DNA from 3 places in the Hydrogenibacillus sp. N12 genome. Region 2 is predicted to be linked to each of the others. Evidence: riboswitches for the same ligand, from Rfam matches in the RefSeq annotation. Region 2 holds a riboswitch; each other region holds the start of a gene.
What was found. Region 2 has a riboswitch for S-adenosylmethionine ahead of istA (IS21 family transposase). Riboswitches for the same ligand answer to the same signal wherever they lie in the genome.

Region 1 (7,884 bases), 1.2 Mb from region 2:
GTGCCGCTTGGCCAGCAGACTCACCAGGACGCTTATGCACCCGCCGAGCGCCGCGAGGACGAGCTCCACCGGGTTCGGGCCCTGGTCCGTTCCGCCGAGCACCGGCGGTTCGTCGATGACGATCTGTTTGTCGCGGATGTGCGCGACGGCGCGCACGCCCTCTCCGGACCACTCGACGCGAGAGGCAAAGGTCTGTTTGGCCATGCGGTTTCCCTCCACTCCTGATCTTCATCTGGCATGAACGTGATAGGCGCGGCGCCCTTGGCGGCGCCATCCGGATGCGGTCATCCGTCCCCCCTCGGTGAATCCTGAACCCGCCCCAGCAGTTCATCGCGCGTATTCACGCGCCGGCTCAACCGTTGATGCGGTCGGCGCAGACGATGGGACTCAACTTCATACACATATCCGTTGATGACCGTATCTTTGGGAATCAAGGGGTGATTCCGCAAATACTCGACCTGGGCAATGGTCGCATCGTCAACACTTTCAAAAGTCCGGAACCACCGAGCGAATGCTCCAGGGTCCGTCAGCGTCAGTTCGGGAAGCGAGGGGTCCAGCTGAACGCGTTCCACATCGATGTTGAATTTGGCCCGGAGCGCCTCGACGATTTCCTGGCCCTGAGCCGTCATCATTCCACATTCCGTGTGATTGATCACGATGATCTCTTTCGTTCCAAAGAAATTCACACTCAGAGCCGCCGAACGGATGACATCATCGGTGACCACGCCCCCGGCGTTGCGGTAGATATGAGCATCGCCGGGCTGGAGGCCGAGCATTTCTTCCACATCCAACCGCTCATCCATGCATGCCAGGACAAACAACCGCCGGTTATTGGGAATTCCCCTTTGTCTCCGAAGCACCCACGCTTCGTGCTTTTGGATGGTTTCGTCGATTTGCTGACTCAAGCTCACGGACCCTTCCCCCCTTCATCGAACCGGTAGATTGACGAACATCATCGTCCGCCGCACAGACGGCGGTCAGCCGGATACCGGCGCCGACACTTTGGCAAACGCCTGATCGAGATCCCAGATGAGGTCGTCGACGTTTTCCAGGCCGACCGACAGGCGGATGAGGTCCTCGCTCACCCCGGAGGCGCGGAGTTCTTCATCCGAGAGCTGCGAATGCGTCGTCGTCGCCGGATGGATGATGAGGCTTTTCGCGTCGCCGACGTTGGCGAGATGCGACCAGAGCGTGAGGCTTTCGATGAACTTCCGCCCGGCTTCCCGGCCACCGCGGATGCCGAAGGTGATGACGGATCCCGCACCTTTGGGCAGGTACTTCTTCGCCAGTTCGTGCGACGGATGCTCGGGAAGTTCCGGATAGTTCACCCACGCCACCGCCGGATGGCCCTTTAAGTACCGGACGATGCGCCGGGCATTTTCCACGTGCCGGGCCATCCGGAGGGGAAGCGTCTCCAGGCCCAGCGCGACCTGGAACGCGCCTTGCGGGTGAATCGCCGGCCCCATGTCCCTGAGGAGCTGGACGCGGGCCTTGACGATGTACGCCGCCGGGCCGAACGCCTCGCGGTAGACGACGCCGTGATAGCTCGGGTCCGGTTCGTGAAGCGACGGATAGCGTTCCTTCGGCCAGGCAAAGCGTCCGCCGTCGACGATGATCCCGGCGATGGTCGTGCCGTTGCCAGTGAGCCACTTCGTCGCCGAGTAGACGACGACGTCCGCGCCGTAGTCAAACGGACGCACCAACACCGGCGTGGCGAACGTGTTGTCGACGATGAGCGCCACCCCGTACTCGTGGGCGATCTTCGCCACCGCCTCGATGTCGAGCACGTCCAGGCTGGGGTTCCCGATCGTCTCGGCGAAAATCGCCTTCGTCTTCTCGGTGATCGCCCGGCGGAAGTTCTCCGGATCGCGCCCGTCGACGAAGCGCACCTTGATCCCATAGCGCGGGAGCGTCACGGCAAAGAGGTTGTACGTGCCGCCGTAAAGCTGGCTCGCGGCGACGATCTCGTCGCCGGCGCCGGCGATGTTCAGGATCGCCAGCGTGATCGCCGCCTGACCGCTCGCAAGCGCCAGCGCCCCAACGCCGCCCTCCAAAAGCGCCATCCGTTCTTCAAGGGCCGTCACCGTCGGATTGTGGATGCGGGTGTAAATGTAGCCCGGCTCTTTTAAGGCGAACAAATTGGCGGCGTGCTCGGTGTCGCGAAAGACGTACGACGTCGTGTTGTAGATCGGGAGGGCCCGCGCGCCCGTCACCGGATCGGGCTGAAGCCCGCCGTGGATGGCCAGCGTCTCCAGCGCCCACTGCCGTTTTTCGCCCATTCTCCGATCCCTCCCGGATAATGTTCAATCGGTGCACGCTTCAAGCGACGGTCGGAATGTCCGATCGGAATGACGACAGGGATGCCGAACTCTATAGGAATGCCGAGCGAAAGTCCTGCGTCACCGATCCGGGGCACGATTCGGCCTGTTCCAGCTGTTCCCGGATGATTCCGCCCCATTTTTCAAACTCGGTGAGAAATCCATCGTGGCCGTAGAGGGTGTCCACTTCAAAGTAGCGCGCTTCAACGCCACCGGCCCGAAGCCGATCGACGAAGGCGGCGATTTCCTGCGGCGGGTAAAGAAGATCGCCGCGATAGGCGAGGGCGACGACGCGGGCGCGGATGCGCTTGATGGCTTCCTCGATCCCGCCGCGACCGCGGCCGAGGTCGTGGGCGTCCATCGCCTTGAGCAAATACAGGTAACTGTTGGCGTCGAATCTCCGAGCGAGCTTTTCGCCGTGATGGATAAGATACGATTCGACCTGGAAGCTGACCTCGTCATGCCGACGCCCCCACCCATCGCGCTCGGCCCGTTCAAAGCGGCGGTTGAACTGATCGGGACTGCGGTACGTCACCATTCCCGCCATCCGGGCGATGATCATCCCCGCTTTGGGGGGATGCGCCGGGTCGTAGTAGCCGCCGTTCCACGCCGGATCGGAGAGGATCGCCAGCCGCCCGATGGCGTTAAACGCGATGGCGTAATCCGAAAGACGCGGCGTGACGGCGATGGGGATCAGAAGGTCCATCCATTCGGGGTACATCACCCCCCACTCGAGCGCCTGCATCCCGCCGAGCGATCCGCCGATCACCGCCCGCAGGCGGCGGATGCCGAGGCGCTTTAAGGCGAGATATTCCGCCTGCACCATATCGCGCACCGTGATGAACGGAAACTCGGGGCCGTACGGCCGGCCGGTTTCGGGATTGGTCGACGTCGGGCCGGTCGAGCCGTCGCATCCGCCCAGGACGTTAAACGTCACCACCTGATAGCGGTCGGTGTCGATCGGCTTGCCGCTCCCGATGAGCCCGGCCCACCAGCCCGGGTCCTCGTCGGTGCCGACGGCCACGTGATTGCCCGTAAGCGCGTGGCAGACGAGCACCGTCGGACCATCTCGCGGCCCGACCCGCTCGTAGGCCAGCCGCACATCCGGAAGGACGCGGCCGCTTTCCAGGCGGAGCGCGCCGATGGACACCGTTCCCACTTCACGCGTTTTAAGGTCCATGCTCACCATCGACGCTCCCCTCTTTCCGTCTTGGTCTGAAAAAAACCACAAAAATACGATGGCCGTGAAACCCGATGACCATGAAAAAATCCCTCTTCTGGATAAGAAGAGGGATTTCGAACCGCCGTCGAAATGCCCTCTTCTTATCTCTCGGCACGACCGCGCGCAGGACGCTCCCCCTTCCCCCGTCCATGGCGCTCGGCACGTTCCGCAGGAATTGGCACCAGATCCTGCGCGGCACCGCGCTTTCAGATTCACGCCGGGCCTCAAGCGGTTCCGACCGTGTGTGACCGGGCGTCCTCGCAGGATGGTTGCCGGGCTTCATCGGGCCAGTCCCTCCGCCGCTCTCGATAAGAAGCAGGGTCGGATCTTCGGTTGTCAGGTGCGGTCCGCTTTCACTCGGAGGAGGCCGCATTTCCGGTCGGCCGCATCTCCGGTCGCGCATCAAAAAATCCCTCTTCGTTGATGAAGAGGGATTTTCGCTCCCGCGATCCTCCCCCTTCTTATCTCTCGGAATGGCTAGGCACCCCGGACCTCCGGTCCAAGGCCTCCATTCCGCAGGAGTTGGCACCTTTTCCCGCGGATCCAGCGTCGGCACAGGCGGCTTCCCCGCCGAGTCGTGCCGACTCCCCGGGACGGTTGCCGGGCTTCATCGGGCCAGTCCCTCCGCCGCTCTCGATAAGAAGGTTTCGCTGAGACGCTTCGTGTTGGGTGTCATTCCGTTGTGACCGAAAGCTTGCGACCATTTTATCAACCGGTCCGCCGGTTGTCAAGAACTTGAGGGCTCGAGCTTTTTTCGCTGTGCCTGTATCTCGGTCTGACCTGCATCAGGCCATCTTCAGTTTTGGGGGATTCCACGATTCTTTCTTTAAACAAGATTGGTTTTCATGCATATATTCCCCGTGTTTTTAATAAAAAAGACAATACTCCACCTCCCTTTTTCCAATCCACGGAAAAAAGGTAAACAAATCTATCCTTCTTTTCCTCCACTACGCTACCTGCACAAAACTCCTCAGTTTCCCTGACCATCCCTCGCGCAGACGTCCAAGCGCCATCCCCAGCATGACCACCAGCGCAAACCCCACCCGCACGCGCATCTTCTTCAGCCCTCGGATGGTGTGCGTCTCAAAGCCGTACATCGTATCTAGACGGGAAAACACGCACTCCACCGCCGTGCGCTTGCGGTACTCTCGCGCCCATCTCGCGCTCCCGCGCGCAATCGGCGGAAACAAACGCCGATCCACGTCCATCCGAATGCGCAATCCTCTCGCCACGGGGCACTGAGCCACTCCGGCACAGGAGAGGCCGTAGGCCTTTGCCGGACACCGCTTTTTCAGCGTTCCGCGCTTCTCTTCAAAGCCTCCTTCGGCCATGGTCCGCATGGTTCCCGTTTCTGGACACACGCAGAACACGCGGCCTTTGTTGTCATACACCACGTTTGTTTGCCCCTCAAGAAGCCGCGTTGCCTCGCCGTCGCGCCAACTGGCCCGGATGTCGATCACCGGCCGGATGCGGTGTTCGTCCCACAGGCGCATGATAAGTTTTGAGTCGTCATAGCCTTTGTCCGCGGTAAGCACTTCGGCACGCGCGAGCACTTCTGGACGTTTTGCTTGCAGCTTTTCCAGAAAGGCATGGGCTGTGGCGACATCGGCTTTTGAGGCGGGTGTCACGGTGTAGGCCACCGGCAGTTCATGAGTGCTGTCGACGATGAGATGCAGCTTGTATCCAAACCACCGGAGCTTTGTCGCGTTTCCCTCGCGGTCGTGCACCGTCTTAAACCCATAATCCGCATCTCTGTCTCGCCGCCCGTCGGGTGCGGTGTTTTTCGGCCGGTAGCGCGCGTACGACCGGATGGCTTTGCTGTCCAGAGCCAGGCGTTTTCCGTAGTCGGGAAGGTATGTGGCCACAGCTTGCTGGAGCGCGACAAAGAGGGACTCCAACTCGGCCTCATGGGCTTCAATCCGTTTCCAGAAGCGACTGAAGGCCGCGGCACTTGGCACGCGGTCACCGAAGCCCAAAAGCCAGCGCAACTGTCCGTTTCGGCTCAGTTCGCGTCGCAGGGATTCGACGCTCGGGTGCTGGAACACGACGAGGGCGATATACGCATTCCACATGGCCCGCACGGGATAATCGTCCCGGCCCCTGCCGCGGGCTTTCTCCAGTTTTTGCATGAGCGCTTCGTCCGGGAGATGTTCAAGGACAAGCCTCAGGCGTTCGAGATCGCCGAGTCCGGCAATTTCGTTCCACGAAAACAGGGAGCCTTGTGGTATAATGGCCATACAGGTCTACTCCTTTGGGCAGGTTCTCCTCCTTTTGAGTTTACCAAAAGGAGCGGCAACCTGCTTTTTTATGTTCAAATTTTGGGTTCCTCTTTTGTGGGGTAAGTATTGTCAGACAACTTTTTCGACATGGCTCTGAACGACCCAGAAAGCGTTTGCCCCCACCTTTTCGGTGGGGGATTGACCGTTTTGTGAAGGTGAAAGTGAGCCGAATACCAAGGGATTCGGACAGCGAAAAAGGCTCGGCTCGAGCTTTTTTCGCTGTCCCTATTCTCGGCCTGATTTGCATTAGGCCATCTTCAGTTTTGGGGGATTCCACGATTCTTTTTTAAACAAGATCGGTTTTCATGCATATATTACCCGTGTTTTTAATAAAAAAGACAATACTCCACCTCCCTTTTTCCAATCCACGGAAAAAAGGTAAACAAATCTATCCTTCTTTTCCTTCACTACGCTACCTGCACAAAACTCCTCAATTTCCCCGACCATCCCTCGCGCAGACGTCCAAGCGCCATCCCCAGCATGACCACCAGCGCAAACCCCACCCGCACGCGCATCTTCTTCAGCCCTCGGATGGTGTGCGTCTCAAAGCCGTACATCGTATCCAGACGGGAAAACACGCGCTCCACCGCCGTGCGTTTGCGGTACTCTCGCACCCATCTCGCGCTCCCGCGCGCAATCGGCGGAAACAAACGCCGATCCACGTCCATCCGAATGCGCCATCCTCTCGCCACGGGGCACCGGGCCACTCCGGCACAGGAGAGGCCGTAGGCCCTGGCCGGACACCGCTTTTTCAGCGTTCCGCGCTTCTCTTCAAAGCCTCCTTCGGCCATGGTCCGCATGGTCCCCGTTTCCGGACACACGCAGAACACGCGGCCTTTGTTGTCATACACCACGTTTGTTTGCCCCTCAAAAAGCCGCGTTGCCTCACCGTCCCGCCAGCTTGCCCGAATGTCGATCACCGGTCGGATGCGGTGTTCGTCCCACAGGCGCATGATAAGTTTTGAGTCGTCATAGCCTTTGTCCGCCACAAGCACCTCGGCACGCGTGAGCACTTCTGGACGTTTTGCTTGCAGCTTGTCCAAAAGGGCATGGGCTGTGGCGACATCGGCTTTTGAGGCGGGGGTCACGGTGTAGACCACCGGCAGTTCATGAGTGCTGTCGACGATGAGATGCAGCTTGTATCCAAACCACCGGAGCTTTGTCGCGTTTCCCTCGCGGTCGTGCACCGTCTTAAACCCATAATCCGCATCTCTGTCTCGCCGCCCGTCGGGTGCGGTGTTTTTCGGCCGGTAGCGCGCGTACGACCGGATGGCTTTGCTGTCTAGGGCCAGGCGCTTGCCGTAGTCGGGAAGGTACGCGGCCACAGCTTGCTGGAGCGCGACAAAGAGGGACTCCAGCTCGGCTTCATGGGCTTCAATCCGTTTCCAGAAGCGACTGAAGGCCGCGGCACTTGGCACATGGTCACCAAAGCCCAAAAGCCAGCGCAACTGTCCGTTTCGGCTCAGTTCGCGTCGCAGGGATTCGACGCTCGGGTGCTGGAACACGACGAGGGCGATATACGCATTCCACATGGCCCGCACGGGATCATCGTCCCGGCCCCTGCCGCGGGCTTTCTCCAGTTTTTGCATGAGCGCTTCGTCCGGGAGATGTTCAAGGACAAGCCTCAGGCGTTCGAGATCGCCGAGTCCGGCAATTTCGTTCCACGAAAACAGGGAGCCTTGTGGTATAATGGCCATACAGGTCTACTCCTTTGGGCAGGTTCTCCTCCTTTTGAGTTTACCAAAAGGAGCGGCAACCTGCTTTTTTATGTTCAAATTTTGGGTTCCTCTTTTGTGGGGTAAGTATTGTCAGACAACTTTTTCGACATGGCTCTGAACGACCCAGAAAGCGTTTGCCCCCACCTTTCGGTGGGGGATTGACCGTTTTGTGAAGGTGAAAGTGAGCCGAATACAAGGGATTCGGACAGCGAAAAAGGCTCACCTTTTTACCACAAAAAGTGCCCCCTGCACCGAAGCCGTTCCTTTTTCCGACCGGTCGGGATATACCGAGCTGAGCCGGAAGGCGCTCACCATCGTGGCCAGGACGAGTCCGTAACTCGGAATTC
Region 2 (7,884 bases):
TTCTACGCGCGGTCGTCTGCGATGGGCTGGCTGGCTGGGGCTAGGGAGCATACTTCCGGCGGCCTCTGGCACATGAACGACGCTGGGCTGGATCGAGACTTCCGATCCAGCCCGGCTCGCATCGCCTGGTTTCAGGTAGCGCTGGCCGAACCGGTTCCTGTTCCCGCTGACCGGCCGCTGCCGTTGCAGCCATTCCTCTCGTGTGCGGGCGACGTAGTGGCCCGCATGGGCAAGATGTGCTTGAAGGCGGTGCAAGTGGTGCTGCCCGTGCACAGCCTCGACGCGCCAGCGGGCGCCTCGTCGCGCCTGGACGCTGTGGGAGCGCTGCTCCAGGCCACCGGCTGGTTCGCCGATTGTGCCTCCCGCTTCCGGACAGAGGTGCGAATCACGCTGGAGGGCGGCCAGGATTCGACCCTCCCCTCAGCAGCGCCCGAAATGCTTCAGTGGATGCAGGGAATCAAGCAGGACGTCTTCACGTGTGATTCGCTCTCCCTGGTGGACGAAGACGCCGTGCATCTGGAGCCCGGCATCCCGAACCACCTGTGGCTCGGGCCTTCTCGACACCGGGTCACGTTTCGCGGCACCCTGTCGGAGTGGTCGTTGGATGCACTGGGATGGCTGGCAGCATTCCTCGCCGAGGCGAGCCGACGGCAGGGGATAAGTACTCCGTTGATCCTCACGGCGACGCGAACTAAGGAGCCTGTCAACCGTGTCGATCGACGTCGATAAACGGGCTCTAAGCTAAAAAGTGTGGTTGCTCAAGCAGGAAAAAGGCGGTCAAAGCGCTAATGGGATAGTCATCAACAACACACCACATCCCAAGGAGGCTCCGACCGCCTATGAAATAGTCTATTGGGCACGCTCTCGGTCTTCAAGGCTGGATCATCTATCGCCTTGAGCAAAACGAGCAGAGCGTCGATGTGTATGCCGGGCGGCCGAAAAAGGAAGCGCGCTGTCCCCATTGCCAGGCCATCAGCCGTTCTGTTCACAGCCGTTCGTCAAAGTGGCGACGTAAACTGCACACGTGGGTGGATCAAAAGCCGGTCTATCTCTGGATTCGGCCGCGGCGGTTCCGCTGCCTTCTGTCGGAAGGGGTTTACGGAGACCTTCCCCGGCATCAAGCCCTGGGCCCGGATGACGGATCGGGCGATGGCCATGCTTTTCGGTCACCTGCGGGACCGAAGCTTTCGCCGCGTGGCCGAAGAGGCAAACCTGAGCCCCGGAACGATTCGGCGCCTTTTGCTTCGAGGCGTTCGTTTCCGCCGAACATCGAGACGCTCCTTGCGGATCTTGAGGAGGTCGTCTTAAGCATCGACGAACACAGCTTTCGCGGACAGGCCGTGTATCACGGTGACCTGCGTTTGGCCCGAGAAGCGACTTCCCTCCTTTTGCCGGACGATCGGCTTAGGACGCTGGAAGCCTTTTTGAAGCGCCTTCCGGAATCCGTCCGGAAAAAGATCCGGGCGGTGACGATCGACCTCAAGGAGAGCTGGAAGAAGCTGATTCAGCGGGTCCTTCCGGAAGCGCGTGTGGTGGCCGATCCGTTTCATGTGCTTCAGGATGCGGGCCGCCGGGTGGATGAGGCCCGGCGGGTGGAACAAGAGGTCACGGGCTACCGTCTTCCCCGCTGGCCGCTTCTCAAAAACGAAGAAGACCTCACCGAGCGTCCGGCGAAAGCGCCGACCGCGATCCGCCGGACTCCGGAACGGGGCGCAGTTTCACGGGGTCAAGGGTGAGCTTCGAGACCTCTACCGGGCCGCCTCCCTGGAGGAAGCCAAGGCGATTTTGGACCGGATCCGCTTTGAGGCAGAGGGAGCCAGTGACGCGGCGCTCGTGCCGTGGGGCCGAACGCTTAAGCGCCGGAAGAACGAAATCCTTGCCGATCACCCCTGGCAGACGACGAACGGCGACACCGAGGGCGTGCACCCGAAGATCGAACGGCGGAACCGGATCCGTGATGGCTTCAAAAATCGCGAAGGGGTTGTCCGGAAGATGCTTTTGGCCTTTATTCCCTTGGCTCATCTGATCGCCTGATCACACTTCTTGACATGGAGCCCCCGAGCCCTTGACAAGGGGGAGCTTCCTTTGTAAAATGGTCTCAAGCTTCCACAATTCAATCGTGATCCCACTGCGGGAACCTTCTTATCGAGAGCGGCGGAGGGACTGGCCCGATGAAGCCCGGCAACCGTCTTGTGCGGAATCGGCTGCGGTCACGCAGGGTCCGGAGGAGCAAGCTCCGGGCGAGACGCTTCCGCACAAGATTTGGTGCCAACTCCTGCGGAAGGCGCGCCTTGCGTATCGCGGGTGTCCGGTCAGGCACGTACGCACGCGAGGCCGTTCCGAGAGATAAGAAGGGGGAGGATGCGCGGCAACCATCCCTCTTCTTATCGAAGAGGGATTTTTTCACGGCCTTGTGAGCGCCGGCGACTCCCACGCCGGCGATGGACAAACGAAGACGCGATCCCTTCTTCTTATCCAGAGCGGCGGAGGGACTGGCCCGATGAAGCCCGGCAACCGTCTTGTGCGGAATCGGCTGCGGTCACGCAGGGTCCGGAGGAGCAAGCTCCGGGCGAGACGCTTCCGCACAAGATTTGGTGCCAACTCCTGCGGAAGGCGCTTTTCGCGTGTCACAGGCGTCCGGACGGAGCGCATGTGCATGCGAGGCCGTTCCGAGAGATGAGAAGAGGGCATTTCGAAGGCGGTTCGAAATCCCTCTTGTCAACATCGGATGTAAAATCCCCAATAGCAGCGGATAAAGATTCCCCAAAATCACCGGCATGATTTCCTCAAAATCATCGGGATGAATTCCCCACCCCTGTGTCGAACTATGGCACCTGCCATCACTTTTGGGGAGGTGCCGGTGATGAGGGAGAGTGAGAAGATGGAGATCAGGAAGCTGTATGAGGAGGGCGTCAGCATCTCGGAACTGGCCAGAAGATACGGCCATGACCGCAAAACCATCCGCAAGGCTGTGAGTGAGCCGAGGCAGCAGGAGGAGGGGAGGGTGAAGTCGCGCAGCCGTAGGGTGAAAGGCCACAAGCTGGAGCCGTACAAGGCCTATGTGGAGCAGCGCATGCGTATCGGCGTCCTCAATGCGGAGCGAATCTTTCGCGAGATCCGGGAGCAGGGATATACCGGCGGAATTACCGTACTGCGCGAGTTCATGCACCCTCTCCGCCCGGTTGTCTCTGCCAAGGCAACCGTGCGGTTTGAGACGGCTCCGGGGGAACAAGCGCAAATCGACCTGGGCGCATTCCCCTACCTGGATCCGCAGGGCCATCGGCGCAAGGTATGGTGCTTTGCCATGGTCCTCGCCTACTCCCGCATGCTCTACCTGGAGTTTATCAGAGCGGCGGACCAACGGCATATCCTCCAGGCGCTCCGGAACGCGCTGGAGTTCTTCGGCGGGGTTCCAAAGGTCATGCTCAGCGACAACTGCTCCCCGCTGGTCGTGGCCAACGACGGTCATGGACACGTCGACTGGCAGCCGGCGTACATGGACTTCGCCAAGTACTACGGATTCGTGCCCAAGGCCTGTAAGCCCTACCGAAGTCGCACCAAAGGGAAGATTGAACGGCCCATCGGGTATATCCGGTCCAGCTTCTGGCCGGTTTCGTTCGTGGACCATGACGACCTGAACCGGCAAGGTGCCATCTGGCGGGATACGGTGGCTAATGTGCGCATCCACGGCACGACGCGGGAGCAGCCGGTGGTGCGGTTTCAGGCCGAGACGCTTAAGCCCCTGCCTAAGAGCCGGTACACGCTGGCGTACGCCGATATGCGCAAGGTCATGAGCGATTGTCGCATCTCCTGGAACACGAACATGTACACCGTTCCATGGCGGTATGTGGGGCACACCGTGCTGGTCCGGGAGTTTGAGTCAGGCCGCCTGCAGATCGAGTACGGCGGGCAGGTCATTGCCGAACACCGCGTGCTCACAGGCAGGCACCAGGTCTCAACCGACCCTGAGCACTTCAAGGGCATCCCGGCTGGGACGCCTCATCCGGATCGAGGCAAGGTGCCAGGGTTGCAAATCGGGCCGGACGTGGAGCAGCGGGAGCTGTCCGTCTATGAGCAGATCGCGATGGGAGGTCAGGGGCAATGAGTGAGGCGTTGGTTTTGGCCAAGGCCGAGGAGCAGCTGCTGGAGCTGGGATTGAAGCGCGCCGCGGCGGTGCTGCCGGCGTGCGTGGAGTGGGCAGCGGGGCACCAGGCGACCTATGCGGAGTTCCTGCACAGACTGCTGGATGCTGAGCAGGAGGAGCGATACAGCCGTTACATGCACGCCAGACTCCGCATGGCCAACTTCCCGTATCACAAGACCCTTGCAGATTTCGATTTCTCGTTCCAGCCGTCCGTCGATGAGCGACAAATACGCGAACTGGCCGGCTTGACGTTCATCCGGGAGGGCAGCAACGTCATCTTCCTGGGACCGCCGGGGGTGGGCAAGACCCACCTTGCGGTGGCCCTGGGGATGGAGGCGATTCGACAGCGCATGAGCGTCTACTTCGTGACCATGCAGAAGCTGGTCGCTGACTTGCGACGGGCGTACCAAGAGGGACGGCTGGACAAGCGCCTGCGCATCTACACCCAGCCGAAGCTGCTGATCTGCGACGAAGTCGGCTACTTGCCGCTTGACGCCTTGGACGCCGCGAACTTCTTCCGGCTCGTGTCGGAGCGCTACGAGCATGGCTCCCTGATCATCACGTCCAACACCAGCTTCACCAACTGGGGGACACTCTTCGGTGACCAGGTGCTGGCCTCTGCCTTGCTCGACCGGCTCCTGCACCACGCCACCACCATCAACATCCGCGGCAACAGCTACCGGATGAAGGACAAGCTGCGCGCCGGGGTGACCCATGCGCTGAAGGAGGAGGTGACCGCGTAGATCGAACATACGTCTGGGGAATGATGCGCGATGATTTTGGGGAACTGAATCCGCTGTTTGTGGGGAATCGAACGCGATTTTTTTGGGGAGTTTTAATCCGCTATTGACACTCTTCTTGTCGAAGAGGGATTTTTTCGTGATACCGCCTAAGAACGGCGTTGCTTATCGAACCCCATCGTTCGGATGCAGGATGGTCAAGGAGGGAGCGCCATGTCGGAAACGATTGGCCTTCGCCCTCACAATGCCTGGCTGGAGTGCATCGAAAAGGCGCTTGAAGGCCTGGAGTACGGAACCGTTCAAATTACGGTTCATGACGGTCAAATCGTACAAATCGACCGGACGGAGAAGATGCGGTTCCCGGTGGCCGCAAAAATGGCCGCAAAGGGACAGGCGGCCGCAGCGGGAATGAAGCAGGAAAATAACGAGGCCGGGTCCAAGCGCCATCGCTGACCATCCTGTGAAACAGCACCGATTGTTCTGCACCGATTTTTCCATCGGCCGACTGGACGACCAGAGGCCCCTGACATCTGCCGTGAGGTGGCGTACCGCCGAGGGCGGCAGAGCAGGGGCCTTTTGTGTTGAAAAGCAAAGAAGAAGGGAGTGGAGATGAACATGAGGACGTGGATCAAAAGGCGCGGGTTCGCCTTCTTCATCTTGATCGTCGCCGTCGCGTTGGGGTTTTCCGCTTGCGGCCGCACCTCCCAAAACACAAGCTCGACGTCCGGGGAGGCAGGCGCATCGTCCGGACGGGCGGTCGAGGGCGGTCAAGGCCCCAGGGCCCCGGTCGAGCTGTTGAACGTCTCTTACGACCCGACGCGGGAGTTTTACGCCGAATACAACCAGGCGTTTGCCGCCTACTGGAAAAACAAAACCGGGCAACCGGTGACCGTCCAGCAGTCGCACGGGGGCTCGGGCAAGCAGGCGCGGGCCGTCATCGACGGCCTGAAGGCGGACGTGGTGACGCTGGCTCTGGCCTACGACATAGACGCGATCGCGGAGGTCGGCCTGATCGACAAGGATTGGCAAAAACGCCTCCCCCACAACAGCTCTCCTTATACGTCGACGATCGTCTTCCTCGTCCGGGCCGGGAACCCGAAAGGCATCAAGGACTGGGACGATCTCGTGAAGCCGGGCGTGGAGGTCATCACGCCGAACCCGAAGACGAGCGGCGGCGCCCGATGGAACTACCTGGCCGCCTGGGGCTACGCGCTGAAGAAGTTCGGCGGCGATGAAGCGCAAACGAAGGCCTTCCTTGCGTCGCTCTACCGAAACGTGCCGGTGCTCGACACCGGAGCGCGCGGCTCGACGACGACCTTTGTCGAGCGGGGCGTCGGCGATGTGCTCATTGCCTGGGAAAACGAAGCCTTTCTCGCGCTCCAGGAGTTCGGCAAGGAAAAGTTTGACATCGTCGTCCCCTCGATCAGCATCCTGGCCGAGCCGCCGGTCGCGGTCGTGGACAAAGTCGTCGATGAAAAAGGCACGCGCGACGTGGCCGAAGCGTATCTCGAGTATCTGTACTCGGAAGAGGGGCAGACGATCGCCGCGAAGCACTTCTACCGCCCGCGGCTCGAGTCGGTCGCCAAGCGGTACCCAGACCGGTTCCCGAAGCTCGAACTTTTTACCGTCGACGAGGTGTTCGGCGGCTGGAAGAAGGCGCAGGAGACGCATTTCGCCGATGGAGGCGTCTTCGATCAGATCTATCATCCGCGGGAGAGAATCTATTAAATCTTCGAAGGAGGATGGATGGATGGTGCAACGAAACAAATTCATGGTTTTCGTCCTTCTTCCCCTTTTCATCGCCGTCGCCTTCGCCGGGCTTGCGGCTTGCAGCAACGCCTCCGGGACGGGGGAGAAAGGCCGGGACGACCGCCTCCCGGCTCAGGAGGAAAGTTCGGCGTCCGGCCGGGCGGCGGACGGTCGGCAGGGAGACGCTCCGCCCGTGGAGATTTTAAACGTCTCGTTCGATGTCGGTCGGGAACTTTACGCCGACTATAACCAGGCATTTGCCGCTTACTGGAAGCGGCAAACAGGCCGGACGGTCACCATCCATCAATCGCACGGCGCGGCGAGCAAACAGGCGCGGGCCGTGATCGACGGCCTGAAAGCGGACGTGGTGACGTTGAACGTGGCCTACGACATCGACGCCATCGCGGCGGCTGGCCTGATCGATAAACATTGGCAATCGCGCCTGCCGCATCACAGCGCGCCTTACACGACGACGGCCGTCTTCCTCGTCCGGGCCGGGAACCCGAAAGGCATCAAGGACTGGGACGATCTCGTGAAGCCGGGCGTGGAGGTCATCACGCCGAATCCGAAGACGGCGGGAGCCGCAAAATGGTTCTATCTCGCCGCCTGGGGCTACGCCCTGCAAAAATATAATGGCGACGAAGAGAAGGCCAAGGCGTTCGTCGCCGAATTGTACCGTCATGTTCCGGTGCTCGATACCGGGCAGCGGGGGTCGACGACGACGTTTGTCGAGCGCGGCATCGGGGACGTGTTCATCGCTTTTGAAAACGAAGCTTCGTTCGTGCTCCAGGAGTTTGGAAAAGACCGGTTCGAAATCGTGGCGCCCTCGAAGAGCATCCTGGTCGAGTTTCCCGTGAGCGTCGTGGACAAAGTCGTCGATGAAAAAGGCACGCGCGACGTGGCCGAAGCGTATCTCGAGTACCTGTACTCGGAAGAGGGGCAGGCGATCGCCGCCAAGCACTTCTACCGCCCGCGTCTCGAGGCCGTCGCCAAGCGGTATGCCGATCAGTATCTTCAGGTGCAGACGTTTACCGTCGAGGAACTGGGAGGCTGGCAAAAGATGCATGACCTTCATTTTGCCGACGGCGGCCTCTTCGACCAAATCTTCAACAGGGCGCGGTAGTTCGGGGGGGGGGGCTTCGGGGCGTCGCCGGGACGTCAAACGAATTTTCGGGAAGGGGGGAAGCGCGGATGACGGTTTTCCGTGCGGCGGTTTTCCGCACGCGGCGTGTCCTTCCGGGGTTCGGCCTG
Region 3 (7,884 bases), 1.2 Mb from region 2:
TTGCCGGTGGGCTTCCGAAAGCCGCCGAAGGGCGTCCGTCAGCCGGCGGACGGCGTCGTCGCCGTCGGCGAGGGAGAATAAAAAGAGCACGTTGTACAGGTCCGAAAGTTCCACTTCGATGCCGCCTTCCGCCCGCATCCATTCCTCGACATCGGCGCCGGAGAGGCCGAGGCCGGCGACGTGGACGGTGAGCTTCAGCGGATCGAGGCCGAGGGTCCCCGGCGGGAGATCATCCGCCTCCAGCGTCCGAAGGCCGGGGATGGTCCGGACGGCCCGCCGGACGGTCTCCGCCCGCTCGATCGCCGCCTGAAGGCGCGCCTCGCCGGCGACGGCGAGCTGCCGCCGGGCGGTGTCCAGGGAGGCGAGGAGGAGGTACGACGTCGACGTCGTCATCAGGAGCGACAGCGTCACCCGGAGCCGCTCCGGCGCAATCCGCCGCCCCTGGTGAAGGAGCAGCGAGCTTTGCGTGAGCGACCCGCCGAGCTTGTGCACGCTCGTCGCTGCGGCGTCGGCGCCGCTTTCCATCGCCGACGGCGGAAGCTTCGGGTGGAAGGAAAAGTGCGCCCCGTGGGCTTCGTCGACGAGGACCGGCACGCCGCGGCGGTGGCAGGTGGCGACGATCGCCGGGAGATCGAGGGCGACGCCGTAGTACGTCGGGTGGACGACGAACACCGCCCGGGCGTCCGGGTGCGCCTCGAGGGCCCGTTCGACGGCGTCGGGGCTGATGCCGTGGGCGATGCCGAACGCCTGATCCATCTCCGGGTAGATGAAGATCGGCACGGCGCCGGCGAGGATGATCGCCGAGAGGACCGACTTATGGACGTTGCGGGGGACGATGATTTTCTCCCCGGGGCCGACGGCGGCCAGCACCATGGCCATGATCGCCGTCGACGTCCCCTGAACGGAGAAAAAGGCGTGTTCCGCCCCAAACGCCTCCGCCGCGAGGCGCTCGGCGTCCCGGATGATCCCCCGCGGCGCGTGCAGGTCGTCGAGGGGGGCGATGTTGATGAGGTCGAGCCAAAACGCCCGCTCGCCGATCCACGCCCGAAACGCCGGATCGGCGCCCCGGCCGCCTTTGTGTCCCGGAATGTGAAACGGATAGCGGCCCCGTTCGACGTGGGCGACGAGGCCGTCGAAAAGCGGCGCGAGCCGCTGCCGATCCTCTGTGCCCATGGGCACCCCCTCTTCCTCTGCGGCATCAAACGACCCTCAGTATAGCAAAGCTTGACCCGCCGAAAAAGGTGATATAATGGAATCGGCTCGCCGCTTGCCGCACGGTGGACGGGGAACGCTCCGAGAAAGGATGGCGATCGATGAACATCGCGTTCTTCCTTTTGCCGAAGGAAGAAGTCGTGTACGTCACCCCCCGGACGACGATGCGACAAGCTCTGGAGCGGATGGAGCACCACCGGTACAACGCGCTCCCGATCGTCGACGCCGACGGCCGCTACGTCGGGACGATCACCGAGGGCGACCTCCTCTTCATGCTGAAACGGACGCCGGGGCTTTCGTTTGACAACGCCCATACGGTTCGCATCGAGGACATCCCGCAGGTGAAGCGGCACCAGCCGGTCCGGATCGACGCGACGATGGACGACCTCATCAGCCTGGCGATCGAACAAAACTTCGTCCCCGTCGTCGACGAACGGGGCGTCTTCATCGGGATCGTCCGCCGGAAAGAGATCCTCGAATATTGCGCCCAAACGACGAAAGCGCTCTCAAAAGGCGCCGGCGGCGCCGACGTCCGGCGGCCGAAGCCGTAGCGGAGCCGTGCGCCCGGCGGCCGAAGCGGTCCGCCGGGGCGCGTCGCGGCCGGGGCGTCGTCCGCCGTATCGGGCCGCCGGAACGCCCTCCGGCCGGGGCGCCGCCCATCCGGGCGCCGTGCCGCGAGGGCGCTCCCCGGCCGCGATGCCCCCTCCGTCCGCCGGAACGGGGGCTTACCCGGAGCGGGGGGCGTCGATGCTCAGGGCGATCCGGTAGAGGCGAAAAAGCGGTCTGGCCGTCGCCTCCGCAAAGGCGACGAGGTCCGCCCCCTCCGCCTTTTCCCGGGGAAGGATGCGGCCGACGAGGAGCTCGGCTTTTTTCACCGTCATGGCCCGCCGGAAGGCCTGTTCGAGCCCTTCCGCTCCGAGGGCGTCGTGGCGGACGACGTCCGGCGCCGTGTGGTCGAAAGACCAGACGAAATCCCCCGGCACGAGGCGGACGACATCGTCCAGCGCCTCCAGCCAGCGCCTGGCCCATGCCGGTTTGAAAGGGCTTTCATAGATGGCGGCGAGCCAGAAAAACGCGTGGGTCGGCCAGAGGCCGAACTGAAAGTGAAGACGCTTTTTGTACCCGCGGGGGTCGGAAGAGAAGGCGACCCACGTGTCGTTCGGCGGGTTGACCGTCCGGCGGGCGTGCTTGGCGATGTGGACGTGCATCGGCTCGCCGGCGCCGGCGGCGAGCATCGGCGCCACCGCTTCCGCGAAGGCGCGAAAGATCGGCCGGATGTCCCGTTCGATGGCCGCCATGCGGGCTTCAAGGCCCGGAACCAGGAGGGCATCGAAGGCCTTGGCGTCGAGGGCGGGGCGGACGCCCGCGGGGTGCTCCGACATGTTGGTCCTCCTTTCGCAGAAACATTCGCCTGCGACCGCCCCCGCTGCCGGTCCGGGCGCCGTTCGGCGCGGGGCGCCCGGTGCCTTCGAACGATCGAGCAGGGCGGGTCCTTTCTGTTTCCTTCGACCGACCGGCCGGCGGATCGCCAGGTGCCTTCCTGCCGGCCGGCGGGTCGGCCGGCGCCGTCCGGCGGGCGAACGGTTCGCCGTATCGACACCGTATCACAACGGCCGGGCTGCCGCAAATTCCCCTTGCAATCCCGCGCCGAGCATAGTAAGATAGATGTACTCCAATCGTAAGAATTCCCTGAACGGATTTCCAGAAATTGGGAATCCTTCCGCTCCGCCGCTGGAAGCGGTGATTCGGCGGGCCCGCCGGTCCGGTCCGGCCGGCGGTTGCCGGCATCCAAGACGGGAGAAGGGGGGCGAACGGGGTGCTGGCGTACATGCTCGAAGTCTCCGACGTGGACCTTTTTTGCACGGAGGAGCAGATGGAGGAACTCCTCCGGGATCTGAGCGCGCGCGGCGTCGCCTATACCGCGGAACGGAGCGAGACGTCGCAGATCATCCGCCTGGGCGGAGCGGAAAACATCACCCTCGAATTCCGCTTCCGGGAAGACGGGTACAAGCTCCTCAACCGGCGGTTGACGTTTCATGACCCTGTGATTGCCGAAATCTTTCGTGACTTTGTCGTTCGATATAAAGGCCACGCGACGATCAAGCTGTATCGGTCCGACACCCTCTACATCCATCACGTCCAGTACGGCGAGGTCGTCCGCATCACCGAAGTGTCCGGCAATCAGCGGAAGGTGCTTCTGGACAAGAAAGAGACGGTCACGATGGAAAAGGTCATGCAGATGTTCCTGCTGAACGAGATCGAAAACCGGATCCCGAAGCTCCGGGAAGCGGTCGACGCCGAGCTCGACCGCTTACGGGAAGCCCTTGCCGCCGGCGATGCGGCGGGCATCCGGGCGAGCAAGGAACGGCTCAAGAAGCTCCGGCGGGAGATGCTCCTCTACGAGGTCTGACCGCGCGCCGAACGGAGAGCCGCCGCGTACAAAAAGAGGGCGGCGGAAGCGGGCGCGCGTTTTTTGTCCCGTTTGGGGCCCTTTGGGTTCGTTTTTTGCGTTCGCGAAAAAAGTTCTGTGTCCGCGAAAAAAAGGCGCCGAGGTGGGAGCATGCGGATCGGGTTCATCGGGCTCGGCACGATGGGCCGGCCGATCGTCGCCCGCCTGCTCAGGGCGGGGTACGCTGTCGTCGTTCACAACCGTTCCCGGGGGGCCGTCGAATGGGCCGTCTCTCAGGGGGCGGTGGCGGCGGATTCCCCGGCGGCGGTCGGCGGGGCCGCCGATGTCGTCATGACGTCGCTTCCGTACCCGGAGACGGTCGAGACGGTCTACTTTGGGCCGGGCGGCGTCCGCGAAGGGGCCCGGCCGGGGCAGATCTGGGTCGACCTCAGCACGATCGCGCCGGCCCACGCCGAAGCGTTTTACGGGCGGGCGAAGGAGCTCGGCGTCTTTTTTCTCGATGCGCCGGTCTCCGGCGGGCCGATGGGCGCCGAGGCGGGGACGCTCACGATCATGGTCGGCGGCGACGCCGAAGCCTTTGAGCGGGTGCGGCCGGTCCTCGCGGCGTTCGGCCGGATGATCGTCCATCTCGGCGGCCCCGGCAAGGGAAGCGCCGTCAAGCTCATCAACAACCTCCTCGTCGCCGTGCACACCGTCGCCCTGTCGGAGGCGTTCGTCCTCGGCGCAAAGGCAGGCGTGGATCCGGCGGTCCTTCACGCCGTCCTCAAGGCGAGCACCGGCCACAGCTTCATGATCGACCGGACGATCGATCTCATCCAGGATCGGGATTTTGCCCCTCGGTTCAGCATCGCGCTCCTGCACAAGGACGTCCGTCTGGCGCTTCAGTTTGCCGAGGCGATGGACGTGCCCCTCGCCCTCGGCGCTCAGGCGCAGGCGCACCTCGTTCGGGCGATGGCGGAAGGACACGGCGGCGAGGACGTCGCCGCCCTCATCCGTCCCCTCGAGCGGACGGCCGGCGTCTCCGTGGTGCGGGGGGAGCGGGCCGGCGGCGGGACGAAAGCCGACGGGGCGGGCGCCGTCGGGGCGGAGGCTCCTTACGCCGGCCGTGAAAGCGGCTGATCCGATGCCGGCGGTCGAAGCGCTTGAGCGGCCGGCGCCGGGGCCGCCGGGACCCCCGGGCGGTGCCGCCGAACGGGGGAAAACCCCTGCCGGTACCGCTTGACAGCGGCACCCGGAAGCCGTACAATAGGCGCAAGATTCGCGGAGCCAGAAGCTCTGGGCACAACCGAATCGATGCGCCGCCGTTTTTTCGGCGGCACCTTCTTATCGAGAGCGGCGGAGGGACTGGCCCGATGAAGCCCGGCAACCTTCCCGGCGCGGGGAGCCGAAAGGCCTCCTCGCCTACGGGCGCACGGCGTGCCCCGGGAAAGGTGCCAACTCCTGCGGCCGCACCGGCGGCCGAAAGATAAGAAGGGGGTGCGTCCTTTTTGCCCTCTTCTTATCGAAGAGGGTTTTTTTATGGCTTTTCTCGGGAAAGGAGGTGGACCGGCGATCCGGCCGCCCGTTTCAGGGTCGGCCGGACCGGTGAGCGATGTCCGACCGCAATCCTTGCTGCGCCATGCCGGAGGTGGTCGTGGAGCTCGACCCGCCCCGGGCTCCGGCGTTCGACCGCTACTTGCAGGCGGCCCGGCGGCTTCAGGCGGCCGGGGTGACCCACATCACGATCGCCGACAACTCCCTCGCCCACGCCCGGCTGTCCAACGTCGTCGCCGCGGTGCTCCTCCGGCAGGCGTTCGGCCTTTCACCGGTCGTCCATCTGAACAGCCGGGACCGGAACCTCCTCGCCCAGCAGTCGACCGTCCTCGGCCTGTTCGCCGCCGGGGTGCGGCATTTTCTCCTCATCAGCGGCGATGCGCTGGCGCTGGGCGATCATCCGGACGGGAAGGCCGTCTACGAGACGGACAGCCTCGGGCTCATGGAGCGGTTCCGCGGGCTTCGGGCCGGCGTCGACTTTTTCGGCCGGCCGCTGGAGGGCCCGCTGGACGTTTGCTACGGCGGAGCGCTCAACCTCGGCCGCACCCTCGGCCCGCACCTCCGGCGGCTCGCCGCCAAGGCGGACCGCGGTGCCCGGTTTTTCTTCACGCAGCCGATCTTCGATCCGGCCGACCTCGAGCGGCTCCTCGAGGCCCGGGCGCTTCTCGGCGGGCGCGGGACGCTCTACATCGGCATCATGCCGCTCATCTCCGCCGCCAGCGCCCGCTTCCTCGCCGGGGTGCCGGGGATGAACGTCCCGTCGGACGTCGTCCGGGCCCTCGAGCCGTATACCGGCGAGGCGGCGATCGAAGCCGGCCTCGCGCAGGCCGAGGCGCTCATCGAGCGGGCGTTCGAGCTCGGGTGGACGCGGTTTTACCTGATCACCCCGTACCTCCGGGCGTCGACGACCGCCCGCCTCGCCCGGTTCGTCTTGGCGCGGCGGCCGCCCACCGGCGCCTCGCCGGCGGACGACGGTTCGTCGGGGGTCGGGACGTCGGCACGGCCCGGCGCTTCGGTGGGCGTCGAGGCTGCCCCGGAGCTCGGGCCGTAGCCAAACGCCGACGCTCCCGCGCTTCTCGCGCCCGACCGGTCTCCGGCGCCTCGCCGGAGGCCGCCCTTTCGGCGGCCGAAGCATGGCCGCCCGGCGCCCTTCCCCAAGCGTTTGACCTCGATCGGGCGTGCCGAAGGCGTCGGCGCGCCGCCAGCAAAGGAGTGACCTTCCGTCCATGATCCAGACCGCGAACCTCGGCTATCCCCGCCTCGGCCCGCGCCGGGAGTGGAAGCGGGCCCTCGAGCGCTACTGGCAGGGGAAATTGACCGAAACGGAGCTTCACGACGCCATCCGGACGGTGTACCGCGACGCCCTCCGGCGGCAGGCGGCCTTCGACCTCACGTGGGTGCCGGCGGGCGACCTGACCTTCTACGACCCGATGCTCGACCTCGCCGTCACCTTCGGCCTCGTGCCGGCCCGCTTCCGGGAAGCGTACGGCTACGCCGGCGGGCCGGTCTCCCTGGAGCTTTATTTTGCCATCGCCCGGGGGAGCGACCGGGTGCCGGCGGCGGAGATGACGAAGTGGTTCAACACGAACTACCACTACATCGTCCCGGAGCTCGACGCCGTCGCCGCCGGCCGGGCGCCGGAGATCGCCGACAACCGGCCGCTTCAGGCGTACCGGGAGGCGCGGGAAGTCGTCGGGGAGCGGGCGCGGCCGGTCGTCGTCGGGCCGTACACGTTCGTCCGGCTGAGCAAAGGATATCCGGAAGCGGCGTTCGCCGAGGTCGTCCGGGCGTTCGTCCCGGCGTACCGGGCGCTCCTCCGGTCGCTGGCGGAGGCCGGGGCGGCGTGGATCCAGATCGACGAACCGGCGCTCGTCCTTGACGTTCCGGCCGACGACATCGCCCTCCTCCATGAGGTCTACGGGGCGCTCGCCGAGGCGGCGGCACCGGCGAAGCTCATGCTCCAGACGTATTTTGAGGCCGTCGAGCATTATTCCGATGTCGTCCGGCTGCCGGTGGCGGGGATCGGCCTCGACTTCGTCGACGGCCTCGCGGACAACCGCGCAAGCGTCCTCCGGCACGGCTTTCCGGAGGACAAGGTCCTCGGCGTCGGCCTGATCCCGGGGCGAAACGTCTGGCGGGCGGACCTCGAAGCGGGGGCGGCCTTTCTCCGGGAACTCGCCGCCGTCGTGCCGTTCGAGCGGATGATCCTCTCGCCGTCGACGAGCCTCCTCTTCGTTCCGATCAGCCTCGAGCGGGAGACGAAGCTCGATCCGGCGCTTCGGGACGTCCTCGCCTTTGCCGACGAAAAGCTCGCGGAACTCCGGCTCCTCGCCCGGGCCGATGCGCCGGACGCCGAGGCGGAGGCGGCGTACCGGGCGTCGGCGGAAGCCCGGCGGCGGTTTTTTGCCGCCCATCCGTTTCCGGCGCCGGAGGCGGTCACCGCGGAGGAGACGACGCGGGCGATTCCTTTTGAAGCTCGAAAAAAGATCCACGCCGAGCGGTTTTCCCTGCCGCTTTTTCCGACGACGACGATCGGGAGCTTCCCGCAGACGAAAGACGTCCGGGAGGCCCGGGCCCGCTTCCGGAAGGGCGAACTCGACGCCGAGGGCTACAAAGCGTTCATCCGGGCCAAGATCGCCGAGTGGATCCGCATCCAGGAGGAGCTCGGCCTCGACGTCCTCGTCCACGGCGAATTCGAGCGGACGGACATGGTCGAGTACTTCGCGGAA

Region 1: another riboswitch for S-adenosylmethionine. It lies ahead of K2M58_RS03680 (homoserine O-acetyltransferase MetX); the one in region 2 lies ahead of istA (IS21 family transposase).
Region 3: another riboswitch for S-adenosylmethionine. It lies ahead of K2M58_RS02460 (methylenetetrahydrofolate reductase); the one in region 2 lies ahead of istA (IS21 family transposase).

The regions. Positions count from the first base shown of each region.
Region 1 is NZ_CP080953.1:777,963-785,846, reverse strand. It holds gene K2M58_RS03695 (OsmC family protein) at 1-204, opposite strand, end outside; gene K2M58_RS03690 (beta-class carbonic anhydrase) at 285-911, opposite strand; gene K2M58_RS03685 (O-acetylhomoserine aminocarboxypropyltransferase/cysteine synthase family protein) at 978-2,279, opposite strand; gene K2M58_RS03680 (homoserine O-acetyltransferase MetX) at 2,371-3,507, opposite strand; SAM riboswitch class I at 3,639-3,855, opposite strand; SAM riboswitch class I at 3,999-4,183, opposite strand; gene K2M58_RS03675 (transposase) at 4,488-5,777, opposite strand; gene K2M58_RS03670 (transposase) at 6,227-7,516, opposite strand.
Region 2 is NZ_CP080953.1:1,939,885-1,947,768, reverse strand. It holds gene K2M58_RS09135 (hypothetical protein) at 1-729, shown strand, start outside; partial or broken gene K2M58_RS13000 (hypothetical protein) at 921-1,067, shown strand; gene K2M58_RS12995 (helix-turn-helix domain-containing protein) at 1,033-1,308, shown strand; gene K2M58_RS12890 (transposase) at 1,269-1,736, shown strand; gene K2M58_RS12675 (transposase) at 1,765-2,034, shown strand; SAM riboswitch class I at 2,140-2,353, shown strand; SAM riboswitch class I at 2,469-2,683, shown strand; gene istA (IS21 family transposase) at 2,828-4,105, shown strand; gene istB (IS21-like element helper ATPase IstB) at 4,102-4,887, shown strand; gene K2M58_RS09100 (YezD family protein) at 5,098-5,337, shown strand; gene K2M58_RS09095 (sulfate ABC transporter substrate-binding protein) at 5,494-6,612, shown strand; gene K2M58_RS09090 (sulfate ABC transporter substrate-binding protein) at 6,635-7,756, shown strand; gene cysT (sulfate ABC transporter permease subunit CysT) at 7,825-7,884, shown strand, end outside.
Region 3 is NZ_CP080953.1:512,477-520,360, forward strand. It holds gene K2M58_RS02435 (aminotransferase class I/II-fold pyridoxal phosphate-dependent enzyme) at 1-1,173, opposite strand, end outside; gene K2M58_RS02440 (CBS domain-containing protein) at 1,314-1,763, shown strand; gene K2M58_RS02445 (DUF1054 domain-containing protein) at 1,938-2,594, opposite strand; gene K2M58_RS02450 (hypothetical protein) at 3,029-3,622, shown strand; gene K2M58_RS02455 (NAD(P)-dependent oxidoreductase) at 3,773-4,741, shown strand; SAM riboswitch class I at 4,943-5,094, shown strand; gene K2M58_RS02460 (methylenetetrahydrofolate reductase) at 5,250-6,206, shown strand; gene metE (5-methyltetrahydropteroyltriglutamate--homocysteine S-methyltransferase) at 6,382-7,884, shown strand, end outside.